4 regions of the Escherichia ruysiae genome follow, and region 4 is predicted to be linked to each of the others. Evidence: predicted binding sites of a transcription regulator. Region 4 holds the regulator's gene; each other region holds the start of a gene.
What was found. The regulator Fur, encoded in region 4, represses iron uptake genes when iron is present. The targets are predictions, from matches to a motif close to ATAATAATGAGAACNACTATCAA.
Positions count from the first base shown of each region.

Region 1 (4,793 bases), 1.6 Mb from region 4:
GGCTTTCTGCAATAACGCGAATCTTCTCAACGTATTTCCACGCCAGTTTATGAATAATCAAACACGTCTTCTGGCTGAGGTGGCACGGTGGCTCATCAGTTTGTCCTTCGTAAAAAAGATTTTTTTGCCAGCGAACAGCAGGCGGTCGCTGTGGCTGATCGTTATCCGCAGGATGTCTTTGCCGAGCATACACATGATTTTTGTGAACTGGTGATCGTCTGGCGCGGTAACGGTTTGCACGTGCTCAACGATCGTCCTCATCGTATTACTCGTGGCGATCTCTTTTATATCCACGCAGACGATAAACACTCCTACGCTTCCGTTAACGATCTGGTTTTGCAGAACATTATTTATTGCCCGGAGCGGCTGACGCTTAATCTCGACTGGCAGGGGGCGATTCCAGGGTTTAACGCCAGCGCAGGACAACCACACTGGCGTTTAGGCAGTGCGGGCATGGCGCTGGTGCGGCAGGTTATCGGGCAGCTTGAGCACGAAAGCAATCAGCCCGCGCCGTTTGCCAACGAAATGGCGGAGTTACTGTTCGGGCAGTTGGTGATGCTTTTGAAACGTCATCGCTACACCAGTGATTCGTTACCGCCAACATCCAGCGAAACGTTGCTGGATAAGCTGATTACCCGACTGGCGGCCAGCCTGAAAAGTCCTTTTGTGCTGGATAAATTTTGTGATGAGGCGGCGTGCAGTGAACGCGTCTTGCGCCAGCAATTTCGCCAGCAGACCGGGATGACCATCAATCAATATCTGCGGCAGGTCAGAGTGTGCCATGCGCAATATCTTCTCCAGCATAGCCGCCTGTTAATCAGTGATATTTCGACAGAATGTGGCTTTGAAGACAGTAACTACTTTTCGGTGGTGTTTACCCGGGAAACTGGGATGACGCCCAGCCAGTGGCGTCATCGCAACTCCCAGAAAGATTAACTTGCCATGCCCATGCCGACGATGTTGGCGGCGACAATAATCACCACACAACCGAGGCTCAATACGGTAACCGGACGGCGTCCCGCATTGTTCCACTCTTTCAGCACCAGCCCGACGATACCGCCGCACAATACGTAGAAACTCATATGCAGCATCCAACTGATGTAGTCATACTGCGCCGGAATGCGGGCGTGTCCCCAGGCATAGAAAAAGAATTGCAGATACCACATCAAACCCCCCAGTGCCGAGAGCAATACGTTGTGGATGATCAGCGGTTTTGCCAGCGAGAAGTCGGCTTTTAGCGACAAATCTTTCACTTTTGCCAGACGAATAAAACAGAAACCGAGGTTGATGATCGCGCCGCCACCCATGATGACAACATAGCTTGGCAGAGCGACATACAGTGGATCAACACCCAGCGCGGCAGCCGCTTCATGCATCGGTTTTGCGGCGTTCATCGCAAAAGACATCCCGGCAGAGAAAATGCCGCACATTACCGCCAGCACCAGCCCTTTTTTCAGGTTGAACTCTTCGGCTTTAATGCCCATTTTGCGCTCTTTCAACTGCCCGGCGCGAGTCACAATCCCCACGCCAATCAACGCCACCAGTACGCCGAGCAACGTCATGCGCCCACCGTCGGTGTTAATCAGCACATCGAAATTGCCGTTGATAATTGGCGTCATCAGCGTACCGACGATCAACGTAATGCCAATGGCGATACCTATCCCCATCGACATGCCGAGATAACGCATGGTCAGACCGTAGTTGATATTACCAATCCCCCACATAGCGCCGAACAGAAAAACAGGCAGCAGGGTAGAGAGACTGAACGAGCTGTAATATGCCCAGAAATCAGGTAGTAGCATGGCGCTGATGGCCCACGGCAGAATAATCCACGAAACAATCCCACCGACAGACCACATGGTTTCCCATGACCACTTTTTTACTTTTTTGAACGGAGCGTAAAAACAGGCTGCACTGGCCGCGCCGATCAAATGCCAAAATATCCCCATCGTAATCGCGTTACTCATCTTCTTATCCTCATCATTTTTCGTCGCGTCACATCTCCGACGAGATGAGTGTAAAAATCGTGCTGTCGATTAACCTTTCGCCTGTTGCCGCCGTTGTCGATTTACTGGCAATCACGGCATTAAGTGGGTGATTTGGTTCACATCTCGGACATTTCCCTGCAAAACCATTCCCCTATGAAAAGTACGGCATTGATAATCATTTTCAATATCATTTAATTAACTATAATGAACCAACTGCTTACGCGGCATTAACAATCGGCCGCCCGACAATACTGGAGATGAATATGAGCTATACCCTGCCATCCCTGCCGTATGCTTACGATGCCCTGGAACCGCACTTCGATAAGCAGACCATGGAAATCCACCACACCAAGCACCATCAGACTTACGTCAACAACGCCAATGCGGCGCTGGAAAGCCTGCCAGAATTCGCCAACCTGCCGGTTGAAGAGCTGATCACCAAACTGGATCAGCTGCCAGCAGACAAAAAAACCGTGCTGCGCAACAACGCTGGTGGTCACGCCAACCACAGCCTGTTCTGGAAAGGCCTGAAAAAAGGCACGACTTTGCAGGGCGACCTGAAAGCGGCTATCGAACGTGATTTCGGTTCCGTTGATAACTTCAAAGCAGAATTTGAGAAAGCGGCAGCTTCCCGCTTTGGTTCCGGCTGGGCATGGCTGGTGCTTAAAGGCGATAAACTGGCGGTGGTTTCTACTGCTAATCAGGACTCCCCGCTGATGGGCGAAGCCATTTCTGGCGCTTCCGGCTTCCCTGTTCTGGGTCTGGATGTGTGGGAACACGCTTACTACCTGAAATTCCAGAACCGCCGTCCGGACTACATCAAAGAGTTCTGGAACGTGGTGAACTGGGACGAAGCTGCGGCACGTTTCGCGGCGAAAAAATAATCGCATATTGCCTACTGCAATGAGGCGTTTACGCCGTTTTTCAGCATAAAAAACAAACCATCGCACATAGCGGTGGTTTTTTTGTGATCAATTTCAAAATAAAAACAATGATCCTATAAAAATAAAACAACGTTTCAATTGATGTGGTTTTGATCACTTTTATTGCTCTGTTGAATGTCTATCTTCATTTCCATCAACACTGATGCATCGTGAAGGACTTATGCATCAGCCTATAAAAATATGCCGATAGGTGATGAAAATGCAGATAAAACACACGATAGAGAAAATCCCAGGAGGGATGATGCTCGTCCCGCTGTTCCTTGGCGCACTGTGTCACACTTTCTCGCCAGGGGCGGGAAAATACTTTGGTTCATTCACAAATGGAATGATTACCGGCACGGTGCCGATTCTGGCGGTGTGGTTTTTCTGCATGGGGGCATCGATAAAATTAAGTGCGACGGGAACGGTATTGCGTAAATCCGGTACGCTGGTGGTAACTAAAATTGCCGTGGCGTGGGTGGTTGCGGCAATTGCTTCACGCATTATTCCTGAACATGGTGTTGAAGTTGGATTCTTTGCCGGACTTTCAACGCTGGCGCTGGTGGCGGCGATGGATATGACCAACGGCGGACTTTACGCTTCGATCATGCAGCAGTATGGCACTAAAGAAGAGGCCGGGGCGTTTGTATTAATGTCGCTGGAATCCGGGCCGCTTATGACGATGATTATTCTGGGGACTGCCGGGATTGCATCGTTTGAACCGCATGTTTTCGTCGGTGCGGTATTACCGTTCCTCGTCGGCTTTGCGTTAGGGAACCTTGACCCTGAGCTGCGAGAATTTTTCAGCAAAGCCGTACAGACGCTGATCCCGTTCTTTGCCTTTGCGCTGGGCAATACCATTGATTTAACCGTGATTGCTCAGACCGGTTTGCTGGGGATCTTGCTGGGTGTGGCGGTGATCGTCGTGACCGGTATTCCGTTGATTATTGCCGATAAATTGATTGGCGGTGGCGATGGTACAGCCGGAATCGCGGCTTCCAGTTCTGCCGGTGCTGCGGTGGCGACGCCGGTACTGATTGCTGAAATGATCCCCGCCTTTAAACCAATGGCGCCAGCGGCAACTTCGCTGGTGGCGACGTCAGTGATTGTGACCTCGATTCTGGTGCCGATTCTGACTTCTGTCTGGTCGCGCAAAGTTAAAGCCAGAGCGGCGAAAATCGAAATATTGGGTACGGTGAAGTAATCTCCATCCATATAAATCAAGAGGCCGGATGATTTGTAGTCATCCGGCCTTTTGCGTTATCTGACAAAGACTTCATCAATCGTTCGACATTCACTTTCTCTTAACTCACCACCCGCATTGCGTGATACGCCAGTGCAATAGCCAAACTTACGCGATACCACTGTCTTGATGGTGGTGACAAAATCCTCACCAATGGCGTAGATGGACATATAAGTGCCAATCTGTTGCTGAATCTCTTGTAAAGCCGCCAGGTCGCCGCGTTTGAAGGCTTCACGGGCTTCGACAAACAGCTCCGGCATAACGTTGTTCAGGCCGGATATTATTCCCGCGCCGCCTGCCAGCAGATTAGGAATGTAATACTCGTCATAGCCCGAAAGCACTGCAAAATCAGAACGAACTGCCTGGGTTGCCTGAATCATGCTGCGGGTGTGTGACTGGCAATCGACGGTATCTTTAATTCCGGCAAAGTCAGGAAATTCACTCGCCAGCGTGGCGACCAGGTCAGGGGTTAAATCACAACCGGTTCTTGCCGGGAAGTTATATGCGAACCATTTGCCCTGTAATTCGCGACCCAGATGGCGGAAATAGCTTAATAATTGTTTTGCCGTCTGGCCGTAGTAGTAAGGCGGGAGGATCATCACTGCATCATAGCCTGTGCGATACGCCTCTTGCGCCATC
Region 1 is NZ_JAVIWS010000001.1:2,454,017-2,458,809, reverse strand. It holds gene rhaS (HTH-type transcriptional activator RhaS) at 1-15, shown strand, start outside; gene rhaR (HTH-type transcriptional activator RhaR) at 88-936, shown strand; gene rhaT (L-rhamnose/proton symporter RhaT) at 933-1,967, opposite strand; gene sodA (superoxide dismutase [Mn]) at 2,252-2,872, shown strand; gene kdgT (2-keto-3-deoxygluconate transporter) at 3,132-4,115, shown strand; gene RGV86_RS11930 (dihydrodipicolinate synthase family protein) at 4,172-4,793, opposite strand, start outside.
Region 1: a site for Fur is predicted at 2,157-2,179, ahead of sodA (superoxide dismutase [Mn]). Genes of this name have one in related genera too.

Region 2 (4,793 bases), 780 kb from region 4:
CACAGTGGTTTGTTAACGGCCTGATAGTCCTGAAAATCTTCAGCGGTAAAGGTGACGCTGTAGTCAAGGAACATCCGCTGCAGGCCGGTGAACGAGTCAAAAGTAAACAGCGTTTCATCGGCATCAAAGAAAATCCAGTCCCACTTCATTATTCCACCTTGTCTTACATACTGATTGGCAACGCCATGATGATGGCGTCTTCGCGACCGTCCGTGGTGGGGTAGTAATTGCGGCGAATTGTCGCCTCGTTAAAGCCTAAACTTTCGTACAGAGCAATGGCGGCGGCGTTAGAGGCGCGGACTTCCAGCCATAGCGTCGCCACGCCGCGTTTTTCCAGCTCGTCGATCAGATGTTCCAGCAACGCCCTTCCCAGTCCCTGACGCTGATAGTCGGGATCGACCGCAATATTGAACAATGTAGCTTCATCCAGCACCACTTGCGTAATCGCAAACGCAGCCATTTTGCCGTCTTGTGTCAACTGAAAGTTGAGATAGCGTTCGCCCTGGTTGCTGGCAAAGGTTTTTTCACTCCACGGAAAGGCGTGGGCGCGTTGTTCAATGTGGAAAGCCGCAGGTAAATCAGTCGTTTCGAGGGAAGAAATCGTGTTCATATGTGCAAATTTGTTGCCATAACGCGGCGCGTGCCGTTGGGTTTGCCCGTAATTCGGTGAGCGCCGGTGATGTCACCTGAGCGCCCTCCAGTGACAGCGGTTCGTCAGTACCCAACCGCCAACTGTTGCATCGACTGCCTTGCGGCAGCATCGCGATCCTATCTGGCGTCAGTTGCAGCACCTGATCGGGGCTGACGGTTAATGCGCGCAGAACATCGCTCACCAGAGGATCGGTCAGGGCGGGAAGATCGTTTGCCACCATCACCAGACGGACGTGTGCCGGGATCGCAATGGCAATCTCCCCCTGCAACGCGCCAGGGCGACGCAGCGACCACTGGGTAATGCCCAGCTGCTGTAACTGCCAGTCTCGTCGGGATGTCATAGCGAATCGCTCCTGTTGTCAGGGGCGCAAATATAGCAAATTCGTCGATACCGCGCCAACATATGGCTATAATCGCCGCCAGTATCAATTGAGGAGCATTCCATGTCTGCATTTACCCCGGCAAGTGAAGTCTTGCTGCGCCACAGTGATGATTTCGAACAAAGCCGTATTCTGTTTGCCGGTGACTTACAGGATGACCTGCCCGCGCGTTTAGATACCGCGACCAGTCGTGCTCATACCCAGCAATTCCACCACTGGCAGGTGTTAAGCCGCCAGATGGGTGATAACGCCCGTTTTAGTCTGGTTGCAACGGCGGACGACGTCGCAGATTGCGATACGCTGATTTACTACTGGCCGAAGAACAAACCGGAAGCTCAGTTCCAGTTGATGAATTTACTTTCTCTGCTGCCAGTGGGCACTGACATTTTCGTCGTTGGCGAAAACCGTAGCGGCGTGCGCAGCGCCGAGCAGATGCTGGCAGATTATGCGCCGTTGAATAAAGTCGACAGCGCCCGTCGCTGCGGCCTCTATTTTGGTCGTCTGGAAAAGCAGCCAGTGTTCGATGCGGATAAATTCTGGGGCGAATATAACGTAGATGGACTGACGGTCAAAACGCTGCCTGGCGTGTTTAGCCGCGACGGTCTGGATGTCGGCAGCCAGCTGCTGCTCTCGACATTAACCCCGCACACAAAAGGCAAAGTGCTGGATGTCGGCTGCGGTGCAGGTGTGCTTTCAGTTGCGTTTGCGCGCCACTCGCCGAAGATTCGTCTCACTCTGTGCGATGTCTCTGCCCCGGCGGTAGAAGCCAGCCGTGCGACGCTTGCGGCCAACGGTGTTGAAGGTGAAGTCTTTGCCAGTAACGTCTTTTCCGAAGTGAAAGGTCGTTTTGATATGATCATCTCCAACCCGCCGTTCCATGATGGGATGCAAACCAGCCTGGATGCAGCACAAACGCTGATTCGCGGCGCGGTGCGTCATCTTAACAGCGGCGGCGAGTTACGAATTGTGGCGAACGCCTTCCTGCCTTACCCGGACGTGCTGGATGAGACATTTGGCTTCCACGAAGTCATTGCGCAAACCGGGCGTTTCAAGGTATATCGCGCGATTATGACCCGCCAGGCGAAGAAAGGTTAAGTCTCTCGCCGCAAGCCTTGTTGGATGCGGCGTGAACGCCTTATCCAACCTACAAAACCTGCACATTAGCCCTTCGTAGGCCAGATAAGACGCGCCAGCGTCGCATCTGGCATCTGCACCCACATACCATGTCGGATGCGGCGTGAACGCCTTATCCGACATACAAAACCTGCACGTTAGCCTCCTGATGACCATTTTTCCAGCAATTACACATCAGTCGATAATTAACTATTGACGAAAAGCTGAAAACCACTAGAATGCGCCTCCGTGGTAGCAATTCTTTTTAAGAATTGATGGTATGCGAAGGTGGCGGAATTGGTAGACGCGCTAGCTTCAGGTGTTAGTGTCCTTACGGACGTGGGGGTTCAAGTCCCCCCCCTCGCACCAAAAACCACGTTGATATTGCTCGCACTGGGCGAAGGTGGCGGAATTGGTAGACGCGCTAGCTTCAGGTGTTAGTGTTCTTACGGACGTGGGGGTTCAAGTCCCCCCCCTCGCACCAAACGAGGCGATATCAAAAAAGTAAGATGACTGTGCGAAGGTGGCGGAATTGGTAGACGCGCTAGCTTCAGGTGTTAGTGTCCTTACGGACGTGGGGGTTCAAGTCCCCCCCCTCGCACCAATTATCTTTACTTCCTCTCTTGTTTCTTCCCTGCTTTTTCATCCCTGATTCCACTTTATTATCATTAACATGACGCCAGAAATAAGCGCCAGGCACGATGGTAGTAAAACGTAATGCCGTAACTGTTTGTGATATAGCATCAGCGGCGTCAACACTAATCCCATCAGAATGACAATCCGCCACTGATCCGGCGATAAATCCGCATACGTCATCCCTGCAATCAGCAATCCCGGCAGCAACACTCCCCAACCACTGCCCAGCATACGTTGCAACATGGTTTAATCTCTCAAAGCGATAATAATAACCAATATCATATGATAATTTTTATCATTTGCAAGCCAGAGAAATCCCTTGCTATCGGGCAAACCTATCGCTAGGATTAGCAATCATTATCATTTAGATTACTATCACGATTATGGCCTATCGTTCTGCACCGCTCTATGAAGATGTTATCTGGCGAACGCATCTCCAGCCGCAGAATGCTGGGCTTGCGGAATCAGTACGGGCGACGATCGCAGAACATCGTGGACATTTGCTGGAGTTTATCCGTCTGGATGAACCCGCCCCGCTTAACGCCATGACACTGGCGCAATGGTCATCACCGAATGCGCTACGTTCTCTACTGGCGGTCTATTCCGATCATATCTACCGTAATCAACCGATGATGATCCGTGAGAACAAACCGCTGATCTCACTCTGGGCGCAATGGTATATCGGCCTGATGGTGCCACCCTTAATGCTGGCGCTGCTGACGCAGGAAAAAGCGTTAGACCTTTCTCCAGAACATTTCCACGTTGAGTTTCACGAAACCGGGCGCGCAGCCTGTTTCTGGGTCGATGTATGTGAAGATAAAAACGCAACAACGCATTCTCCACAACAACGAATGGAAACGTTAATCAGCCAGGCGCTTGTCCCGGTAGTGCAGGCATTAGAAGCAACTGGAGAGATCAACGGCAAACTCATCTGGAGTAATACCGGTTATTTGATCAACTGGTATCTGACAGAGATGAAGCAGTTGCTCGGCGAGGCAGCGGTTGAATCGCTGCGTCATGCCCTGTTTTTTGAGAAAACGCTCACTACAGGTGAAGATAATCCACTCTGGCGTACAGTAGTGCTACGCGATGGTCTGCTGGTACGCCGTACCTGCTGCCAGCGTTATCGCCTACCGGATGTGCAGCAATGTGGTGACTGTACGCTGAAATAAAAACTTTGCCGGGACGATAACCCGGCATTAAGCATATTAAAAGGGATGCAACACGTTACTTGTTTCGCAATGCCGCATACATAACAGAATATCTGCGGCCTCCAACAACCCCGCATCAGAACTGACGCCCAGTTTCGACATCACATTAAATTTATGCGCCCGGATCGTTTTAATATTGCGTTTAAGCTGCTCGGCAATTTGTGTCATTGAGTAGCCACGCGACATAAAACGCAATATTTCTCTCTCCGTTGGGCTTAACGTCCGGCTTTGGTTAATGTACCACTGATTATTCAGCCGATCTGTCGCCTGACGCACACCATTTAATGACAGAAACAACTCCTGATGAAAAACTTCCAGCGTCGATGCTTTACTTAATACTCCGTCCAGCGGAGATGGAGATAATGAACCAATCAACCGTGCTTCAATATCATCATCTGCAATAACCAAACGTCGGGTACGCGGAAATTTAATCGCCAGCTCAGTCAGGCAAGATAATCCTTCTCTGCGCTCACTTCTCATGGCAGAAAAAGAAAAAATGACCGCCGCGAACGAGATCCGCGACATTGCATTCTGAAACGACTCCTGACTGGTATAGGTGTGGAGCTTATAAGGGTTACCCGCAAACTTTCTGAATAAACTCTCAATACCGATACTGCTCATGACGCATTTTTCTACGAGTGCGACATTTCTCTTCTTAATTCGGCTGTGTTCCATTCTGCGGCATCTCCATAAACAGAAGGCAAGTTAAGTTCTCTTGCACCCTGTGCGCTATTTATCCATGCATACATCTCAGCATTGCTGTGAATTGCCAGCCGACGCATCGCACTGTTTTTTTGTGCGC
Region 2 is NZ_JAVIWS010000001.1:3,271,418-3,276,210, reverse strand. It holds gene yjjG (pyrimidine 5'-nucleotidase) at 1-149, opposite strand, end outside; gene rimI (ribosomal protein S18-alanine N-acetyltransferase) at 164-610, opposite strand; gene holD (DNA polymerase III subunit psi) at 579-992, opposite strand; gene rsmC (16S rRNA (guanine(1207)-N(2))-methyltransferase RsmC) at 1,095-2,126, shown strand; tRNA gene RGV86_RS15865 (tRNA-Leu) at 2,427-2,513, shown strand; tRNA gene RGV86_RS15860 (tRNA-Leu) at 2,542-2,628, shown strand; tRNA gene RGV86_RS15855 (tRNA-Leu) at 2,662-2,748, shown strand; gene RGV86_RS15850 (DUF1435 domain-containing protein) at 2,787-3,023, opposite strand; gene fhuF (siderophore-iron reductase FhuF) at 3,164-3,952, shown strand; gene bglJ (DNA-binding transcriptional activator BglJ) at 3,989-4,666, opposite strand; gene RGV86_RS15835 (helix-turn-helix domain-containing protein) at 4,624-4,793, opposite strand, start outside.
Region 2: a site for Fur is predicted at 3,063-3,085, ahead of fhuF (siderophore-iron reductase FhuF). Genes of this name have one in related genera too.

Region 3 (4,793 bases), 3.8 Mb from region 4:
TGTTTGACCAACGTGAAATCGCCGGATTTCACAATTCGCCCCTGATACAGCACGTGGACGTAATCAGGCTTGATGTAGTCAAGAATGCGTTGGTAGTGCGTCACGATGATGAATGAACGCTTGCCATCACGCAGCGAGTTCACGCCATCGGCAACCACTTTTAATGCGTCGATATCCAGCCCGGAGTCCGACTCATCAAGAATGCATAACTCCGGCTCCAGCACTGCCATTTGCAAAATATCGTTGCGCTTTTTCTCGCCACCGGAAAAACCAACGTTAACCGAACGGGTTAATAAATCTTCCGGCATCTTCAACAGGGCGATTTTCTCTTCCATCAAATCCTGAAAATCGAAGCGGTCGAGGGTTTCCTGACCGCGATAACTACGCACCGCATTGAGCGCCGTTTGCAGGAAAAACTGGTTACTGACGCCAGGGATTTCCACCGGATACTGAAAAGCCATAAAGATGCCTTCGCCTGCACGATCTTCCGGCGACAGCTCTAGCAAATCTTTGCCTTTAAACTCCACCGTGCCGCCCGTCACTTCATAATCTTCGCGCCCGGCAAGCGTTGCCGATAAGGTACTTTTGCCCGAACCGTTTGGCCCCATAATGGCGTGAACTTCGCCGGGACGAACGTCGAGGCTTAATCCGCGCAGGATAGCTTTATCTTCCACGCTGACGTGTAAATCTTTAATACTTAACATGTTTATTCCTTATCCGACGCTGTGTTCAAGACTGATGGCGAGGAGTTTTTGTGCTTCAACGGCAAATTCCAGCGGCAGTTCCGAGAACACGTCTTTGCAGAAACCGTTAACAATCATCGAGATGGCGTCTTCTTCGCTGATCCCGCGTTGCAGGCAGTAAAACAGCTGATCTTCACCAATACGCGATGTCGTTGCCTCGTGCTCCAGTTGTGCGCTGTTATTGCGACATTCGACATACGGGAAGGTATGCGCCCCGCAATTAGCGCCAATCAGCATTGAGTCGCACTGAGTGAAGTTGCGCGCATTGGTTGCCGTCGGCATGATTTTCACTAAGCCGCGATAGCTGTTCTGGCTGTGTCCGGCAGAGATCCCTTTCGAGATAATGGTCGATTTGGTGTTCTTACCGATGTGGATCATCTTGGTGCCGGTATCAGCCTGCTGATGACCGCTGGTCAGCGCCACTGAGTAAAACTCACCAATGGAGTTATCGCCGCGCAAAATACAGCTTGGGTATTTCCAGGTAATGGCTGAACCGGTTTCCGATTGCGTCCACGACATTTTGCTGTTTTCGCCTTCGCACAGAGCACGCTTGGTGACGAAGTTGAGAATACCGCCGGTGTTGTTATCGCCAGGGAACCAGTTTTGCACCGTGGAATATTTCACCTCGGCGTTTTTATGGATGATGACTTCCACCACCGCCGCGTGTAGCTGGTAGCTATCACGCACTGGTGCGGAGCAGCCTTCAATGTAGCTGACGTAGCTGTCTTCGTCGGCTACCAGAATGGTGCGCTCAAACTGCCCGGTTTTTTCTGCGTTAATACGAAAATAGGTGGAAAGCTCCATCGGACAGCGCACGCCTTTAGGTACATAAATAAACGTACCATCGGAAGCCACCGCCGCATTGAGCGCGGCAAAAAAGTTGTCATTCCCAGGCACCACGGTGCCGAGATATTTCTTCACCAGCTCCGGGTGCTCATGAATCGCTTCGCCAAAGGAACAGAAAATGATCCCCTGCTCCGCCAGTTTTTCGCGATAAGTGGTGGCAACCGAAACAGAATCGAAAATGGCATCCACCGCCACCTCTTTGCCTTCCCGCACCGGTACGCCCAACTGCTCAAATGCCGCTTCAACCTCTTTACTTAAAAAAGCGTTTGCGCCGGTTTGTTGCACCGCGCCCGGTTCAGAAACACAGGTGTCATCGCAGTTACCACATGAAGGCGCGGAGTAATAGCTATAATCCTGATAATTCAGCTTATCGTATTGCGCCTTCAACCAGTGCGGCTCTTCCATCTCCAGCCATGCGCGAAAGGCGTTGAGACGAAACGCCAGCATCCACTCCGGTTCATTACGCTTCGCCGAGATTGCGCGCACCACCTCTTCGTTTATGCCCTTAGCCAGCTCATCAGTGGCTAACTGGGTGAAGAATCCTTCTTTATAATTCAGCGAGCCGCCAGTCCAGGTTTTGACATCGTCAGTTGCTTCAGTATTACGAGACATAGTACCGCCTATACCCCGAAGCTTTCGCCACAGCCACATTCATTCTGGGCTTTCGGGTTGTGAAATTTGAATATCTGATTGAGTCCTTCGCGAACGAAATCGACTTCCGTGCCATCAATAAACGGCATTGCTTGTAGCGGGACATACAGCTTCGCGCCGTCGTGTTCAAACAGCAGATCGTCTTTGTCCGGCTCGCTAACACTGTCGAGTACATAGCCAAAGCCCGCGCAACCCGTTTGCTTCACGCCTAAGCGCACGCCGACCATACCTGGCTGCTTTGCCACCAGCTCGCGGATGTGCACCGCCGCTGCGGGTGTCAGCGTTAAGCCTTGCCAGGCGAAATCCTGTGGATTAAAGGTTCCTGAATGCATGTCCATCGATTTACCTCACTTCATCGCTTTCAGCGTATAACAGCATGTTAGTGATAATGATTATCAGTTCAACCCAGCAAACGCAGGGGCTTTACCGTAAAACATGCTTTTTGCCTGCATTTAATAAGCATAGACCCTGATATGCGGCTTAACAGGCACGCTAAGAATTAGGTATCTCATTGTTAGTTAATGATTATTACCGGAGGGCATTTAAGACTGTGATGGAAAAGAAAAAGTTGTATTGAAAATGACTATTTAAGAGATAGGTAAAAAAGTGGCTCGTTCAGAAATAAGAAAACCCTTAAGTCTGTGCTACACAGGCTTAAGGGTTTCTACCCCATCCGGCGCTTATCTCCGGCACTCACAGTGGCTTAGCTCTTGAAGGGGTGATAAGAATAATCTCATAAAGCTAAGCCAGCGTTTTAACACAACCTGCGATTTGTATTCTTTTTAAACAAGATCAAGCGGGTAAAAATGGGAGAAGTCAGAAGAAAGTCGTCAGACCTGGACTGGAGTTAATCCAGGTCGATGGGGCACACTAACTGCGTTCAGCCAGAATCAATGCACGCCCAAACGCCAGGCAAAGTAGATTTCTTCTTTTAATTCAGCAGAAGAGAGAGTAAGCAGATCAGCGAATTCAAGTTCTAGTTGTTTCAGACGTTTGAGATATTGGGCAGGTGAAAGATTGCTCTGGTCACGGCGTAAAAATTCAATGGCCAGTTGGGTGGGATCAAGTTGAGTAGACATAGCATCCTCGCTTTTAGACAAGACCTGCACAGTATACCACCGTTTACTGTGCAGATAATAACCAAAGGCAATATGCGTCACACTTTTCTGGTGACAACGTCACAAAATAGCGGTCGTCAATCGTGACGAACAGCACAAACGCTCTTTCTCATCGAATATTTCAATCTGCCAGACCTGATGACGTGAACCAAGATGCAGCGGCTTGCAAACGCCGCGAACTCGCCCTTCTCGCGCTGATCGAACATGGTTAGCATTGATTTCCAGACCAACGACTTTTTGATCACCTTCGGTACATAAATAACCGGCAACGGAGCCAATACTTTCGGCCAGCACCACGGACGCACCGCCATGCAGCAGCCCGAAAGGTTGCTTTGTCCGCGAATCTACCGGCATTGTCGCTTCCAGAGTGTCATCACCAATATGTTCAAAGCGAATATCCAGCAATCCCACCATGTTTCCATCACCCATGGCATTCAGTGCTTCCAGGGTGATTTTACGTTTCCATATCATTTAATAATCTCCAGTAATGCCTGCACAGGATGGCGTACCCCCGTACCTTCAACCCGTTTTACCTGACTACGGCAGGAATATCCGGTCGCCAGACAGCGATTTCGCGGCAGACGCTGCATCGCCTGATGCCAGGATAACTCATAGATCCCAAGCGAGTTTTTATGATTTTTCGCTTCATGTCCGTAAGTCCCCGCCATACCGCAGCAACCCACACTGACATTTTCCAGCTTCGCGCCAAAACGGGCAAATATCGCGGCCCATTGTGCTGGCGCGCCCGGCAAGGCGGTGACTTCGGTACAGTGACCAAAGAAATACCACGGTTCACCGCTGACCGCAGCCACTGGCTGTGACTCAAGTACGCTTGCCAGCCATTCATTCGCCAGCAGAACGTTAAACTCGCCGCGTTCCTCGCCGAGAGTGAGTTTGTATTCGTCGCGATAACAAAGTACCAGCGCCGGATCGACGCCCACCATTGGCATTCCCAGCTTCGCCATACGGTTGAGGAAATCCGCCGTCTTTTTCGCCGTCTTCGCAAAACGATTGAGGAATCCTTTGATGTGCTGGGCTTTACCATTTGGTGAAAATGGCAACAGTACCGGCTGGAAACCTAATTTCTCGACCAGACGGACAAAATCTGCCACCACTTGCGCATCGTAATAGCTGGTGAAAGGGTCTTGCACCACCAACACCGTGCGCGCTTTCTGCTCTGCATTGAGAGCTTCAAGCTGTTCCAGCGTCATGTTTGCCGAGCGATGCCCCACCATTTGTTGTTGCAGCGACGGCACCGAAAGCAGCGGCAAGTCGACCATGCCGATATGTTTTTTCGACAGTTTGCGAACCAGAGGCTGGTTAATGAAGAAGTTAAAGGTCTTTGGCGCTCGCGCCATCAGCGGCGCATAACTTTCGACCGTCGCCACAAGATGGTCACGCAGCGGGCGTAAATAACGGGTGTGATAGAGTTGCA
Region 3 is NZ_JAVIWS010000001.1:217,981-222,773, reverse strand. It holds gene sufC (Fe-S cluster assembly ATPase SufC) at 1-704, opposite strand, end outside; gene sufB (Fe-S cluster assembly protein SufB) at 714-2,201, opposite strand; gene sufA (Fe-S cluster assembly scaffold SufA) at 2,210-2,578, opposite strand; gene RGV86_RS01195 (YdiH family protein) at 3,131-3,319, opposite strand; gene menI (1,4-dihydroxy-2-naphthoyl-CoA hydrolase) at 3,419-3,829, opposite strand; gene ydiJ (D-2-hydroxyglutarate dehydrogenase YdiJ) at 3,826-4,793, opposite strand, start outside.
Region 3: a site for Fur is predicted at 2,617-2,639, ahead of sufA (Fe-S cluster assembly scaffold SufA). Genes of this name have one in related genera too.

Region 4 (4,793 bases):
AGCCCGTTAACCACCAGCTACCAGTTCTACGGTACGCGCGACAAAGTTGACGATCGCAGCGTCAACGATCTTTATGACGGCACCGCCTGGCTGCAGGCGTTGACCTTTGGCTACCGGGCGGCTGACGTAGTGGATTTGCGCCTCGAAGGCACCTGGGTTAAAGCCGATGGTCAGCAGGGATACTTCCTGCAACGTATGACCCCAACCTACGCTTCCTCGAACGGTCGCCTGGATATCTGGTGGGATAACCGCTCTGACTTTAACGCCAACGGCGAAAAAGCGGTCTTCTTCGGTGCGATGTATGACCTGAAAAACTGGAATCTTCCCGGCTTCGCCATCGGCGCTTCCTACGTTTATGCATGGGATGCCAAACCAGCGACATGGCAGAGCAATCCGGATGCGTACTACGACAAAAACCGGACTATCGAAGAGTCTGCTTACAGTCTGGATGCGGTCTACACCATTCAGGACGGTCGCGCCAAGGGCACGATGTTCAAACTGCATTTCACCGAATACGACAACCACTCCGACATCCCAAGCTGGGGTGGCGGTTACGGCAACATCTTCCAGGATGAGCGTGACGTGAAATTCATGGTTATCGCGCCGTTCACTATCTTCTGATGCCCGACGCGGCAGGTATTTCGCCTGCCGCGCGTTTGAGGAATTTGCTATGAAAAAACTGATTCTCATCGCCATGATGGCATCGGGGCTGGTGGCTTGTGCGCAATCAACCGCGCCACAGGAAGACAGTCGTCTGAAAGAAGCTTACAGCGCCTGCATCAACACAGCACAAGGCTCGCCGGAAAAAATTGAGGCCTGCCAGAGCGTGTTAAACGTGCTGAAGAAAGAGAAACAACATCAGCAGTTTGCCGACCAGGAAAGTGTGCGGGTACTGGATTATCAGCAGTGTCTGCGCGCAACGCAAACCGGTAACGACCAGGCAGTGAAAGCCGATTGCGATAAAGTCTGGCAGGAAATTCGCAGTAATAACGCTACGCAGTAAAAACAAAAAAAGCGAGGGCTGTAACTCTCGCTTGTTCTTATTTCCCTGGTATAAAAAAGCCAACCCGCAGGTTGGCTTTTCTCGTTCAGGCTGACTTATTTGCCTTCGTGCGCGTGCTCATCTTCGCGGCAATCGCCTTCGGCGCAGTGACCGTAAAGATAGAGACTATGGTTAGTCAGGCGAATACCATGTTTCGCGGCGATTTCACGCTGACGCGCTTCGATAGATTCATCACTAAATTCAATAACCTTGCCGCAGTCGAGGCAGATCAGGTGATCGTGATGATGTTGCTGGGTCAGTTCAAATACGGATTTACCGCCTTCAAAATTGTGGCGGGTGACGATACCGGCATCGTCAAACTGGTTCAGTACGCGATATACCGTAGCCAGACCAATTTCTTCACCCATATCGATCAGACGTTTGTATAAATCTTCCGCACTGACGTGATGGTTGTCCGGCTCCTGAAGAACTTCCAGGATTTTTAAACGAGGAAGCGTTACTTTCAGGCCAGCTTTCTTTAGGGCGGTATTGTTATCAGTCATGCGGAATCTGTCCTGTTACTAAGCGGTTCACTTCATTAGGAGAAGTGACAGAATTTGCTCTTGAGATAATGCGTATCATTATAGAATTGCCACGCCTAAATGAAAACTACAAGTCCCTGGCAAATATTGTTAATAAAAACGTGGCTTAGCTTACATTTACATCGGCAAGGCCACTTCAATACTGGAACATTGTACAGGTACTACGGCAAAAGTTACAAATTTGTAGCAATTATTTTGATTGGCATTATCTATTAATACGGCGTAGACATTAGCCTACACCGCATCACATCAGGCGTTGATAATTTCGTCGAGATGCAGCTCTTCAGAAATTTGCTTAACCCATTTTTCCACGCGTTCAGCGGTCAGTTCCGGCTGACGGTCTTCGTCAATAGCCAGGCCGACAAAGTGATCGTCATCTGCCAGACCTTTTGATGCTTCGAAATGGTAGCCCGCAGTTGGCCAGTGACCCACGATAGTCGCGCCGCGCGGTTCGATGATGTCACGGATAGTGCCTAATGCATCACAGAAATATTCGGCGTAATCTTCCTGGTCGCCACAGCCAAACAGGGCAACCAGTTTACCATTGAAATCAATCTCTTCGAGAGTCGGGAAGAAGTCGTCCCAGTCACACTGCGCTTCGCCGTAATACCAGGTTGGGATACCCAGCAGCAGAATGTCATAAGCTTCCAGATCTTCTTTGCTGCTTTTTGCAATGTCATGGACATCGGCAACGTCTTTACCAAGCTGTTTTTGAATCATTTTTGCGATATTTTCGGTATTACCGGTGTCGCTGCCGAAAAAGATGCCAGTGATAGCCATGAGTGAAATAACCTCTTGAAACTTATTGAAATGGGGGTGGCAAATTGCCCACGGATAAAGGCAATCATAGCAGAACAGGCAGTCTTGCGGAATCAGCAAACGGGCAGGACTGCACACTGTGCTACATGAAAGTGGAAATTTAAACGATGCCTTGACTACGCAGTGCCGCCAACTGCTGCATCAAAATCTCTTCGATCAGTTCGCTACGGCTCATATTGCGCGACTCTGCCAGCTCATTCAGCGCCTCGACAGCTTCCGCGTTCAGCTTCAGTTCGACACGCTTAAGACCACGTACTTTGTCGCGTTTTAGCTGGTTGCGTTTATTAATACGCAGCTGTTCATCGCGCGAAAGCGGATTGGTTTTCGGTCGTCCCGGTCGACGCTCGTGCGCGAACAGATCTAATGTCGTACGGTCCGTTTGTTCTTTGGCCATGATCTTGGTGACTTCGGGGGAAACAATCAGCCGGGCGTCTGCCCGGATGGATAGCGCGCCATAATACATCAGCGCGATGAGTCACGCCAACGCCCACGCGCGGAAAGCGACGCGGACGCTGGGTTTTTAATCAGTTGCGTTAATCATTGAGATAGCGACGGATGGCGCGCAGTACCGCATCAGGTTTTTCGGCGTGTACCCAGTGACCCGCACCCGCAATCACATGCGCCCGTGCCTGCGGGAATTGCGCCAGTAAATCATCACGATATTGTTCAGTGACATACGGTGAATTACCGCCGGGGATAAACAGGGCAGGGTGATCCCATGCCGGGATTTTCTCCCAGCCAACAATATGCGGATACTGATCCCACAACACTGGCACGTTAAAACGCCATTCACCATCAACGTAAGATTTCAGCAGAAACTGAATCACCCCTTCTTCATTCAGATGTTGGCGCATCACCGTTGCTGCCTGCTGTCGTGTTTGCGCGCTGGATTCGCTGACGGCGTTGATGGCGGCGAAAATCTCATCATGACGACGCACGTGATAATCAACCGGCGCAATATCGATCGCCACCAGCTTATCGATGCGATCGGGGGCTAGTGCAGTTAGCGCCATAACGGCTTTACCGCCCATAGAGTGACCGATAAACGTCGCTTTTTCGATCTGTTGTGCATCCAGCGTATCCAGCAGATCTTGCGCCATTGCTGGATAATTCATCACAGGATCGCGCGGTGAAAGTCCGTGGTTACGCATATCGACCTGGATAATATTGTGGTCGCTCACCAGGTCGCGCGCCAGAACGCCGAGGTTGTCGAGACTACCAAACAAACCGTGGACGAGGACGATGGGAGAATTATTATGCTGGTTTTGTGCAGATTGCGCGCGGATATTCAATTTCATGGCAAAGTTCTTTTTTTCGCGAAGTCGGGTTAGGGTATTATGTTGACCATTGTGCCACAGGGCTGCAACAAATAAGGTTTAATCCGAGTTTTTCTGCAAGCCAGGCTTGACGCTATCCGCTGCCGGGATTTATTCATATACTCCTGGCGACTTGTATTCAGCTAAGACACCGCACTGGATTAAGATGAAAACGATTGAAGTTGATGATGAACTCTACAGCTATATTGCCAGCCACACTAAGCATATCGGCGAGAGCGCATCCGACATTTTACGGCGCATGTTGAAATTTTCCGCCGCATCACAGCCTGCTGCTCCGGTGACGAAAGAGGTTCGCATTGCGTCGCCTGCTATCGTCGAAGCGAAGCCGATCAAAACGATTAAAGACAAAGTACGCGCAATGCGTGAACTTCTGCTTTCCGATGAATACGCAGAGCAGAAGCGCGCGGTCAACCGCTTTATGCTGCTGTTGTCTACACTATATTCTCTTGACGCTCAGGCGTTTGCCGAGGCAACGGAATCGTTGCATGGTCGCACGCGCGTTTACTTTGCGGCAGATGAACAAACGCTGCTGAAAAATGGTAATCAGACCAAGCCGAAACATGTGCCAGGCACGCCGTATTGGGTGATCACCAACACTAACACCGGCCGTAAATGCAGCATGATCGAACACATCATGCAGTCGATGCAATTCCCGGCGGAATTGATTGAGAAGGTTTGCGGAACTATCTAAAACGTTGCAGATAAAGGACAAAGCAATGGCAATCCACAATCGTGCAGGTCAACCTGCACAACAGAGTGATTTGATTAACGTCGCCCAACTGACGGCGCAATATTATGTACTGAAACCAGAAGCAGGGAATGCGGAGCATGCGGTGAAATTCGGTACTTCCGGTCACCGTGGCAGTGCAGCGCGCCACAGCTTTAACGAGCCGCACATTCTGGCGATCGCTCAGGCAATTGCTGAAGAACGTGCGAAAAACGGCATCACTGGCCCTTGCTATGTGGGTAAAGATACTCACGCCCTGTCCGAACCTGCGTTCATTTCCGTACTGGAAGTGCTGGCAGCGAACGGTGTAGACGTTATTGTGCAGG
Region 4 is NZ_JAVIWS010000001.1:4,047,302-4,052,094, forward strand. It holds gene chiP (chitoporin ChiP) at 1-621, shown strand, start outside; gene RGV86_RS19395 (ChiQ/YbfN family lipoprotein) at 671-1,003, shown strand; gene fur (ferric iron uptake transcriptional regulator) at 1,099-1,545, opposite strand; gene uof (fur leader peptide) at 1,538-1,624, opposite strand; gene fldA (flavodoxin FldA) at 1,834-2,364, opposite strand; gene ybfE (LexA regulated protein) at 2,504-2,797, opposite strand; gene ybfF (esterase) at 2,937-3,701, opposite strand; gene seqA (replication initiation negative regulator SeqA) at 3,886-4,431, shown strand; gene pgm (phosphoglucomutase (alpha-D-glucose-1,6-bisphosphate-dependent)) at 4,457-4,793, shown strand, end outside.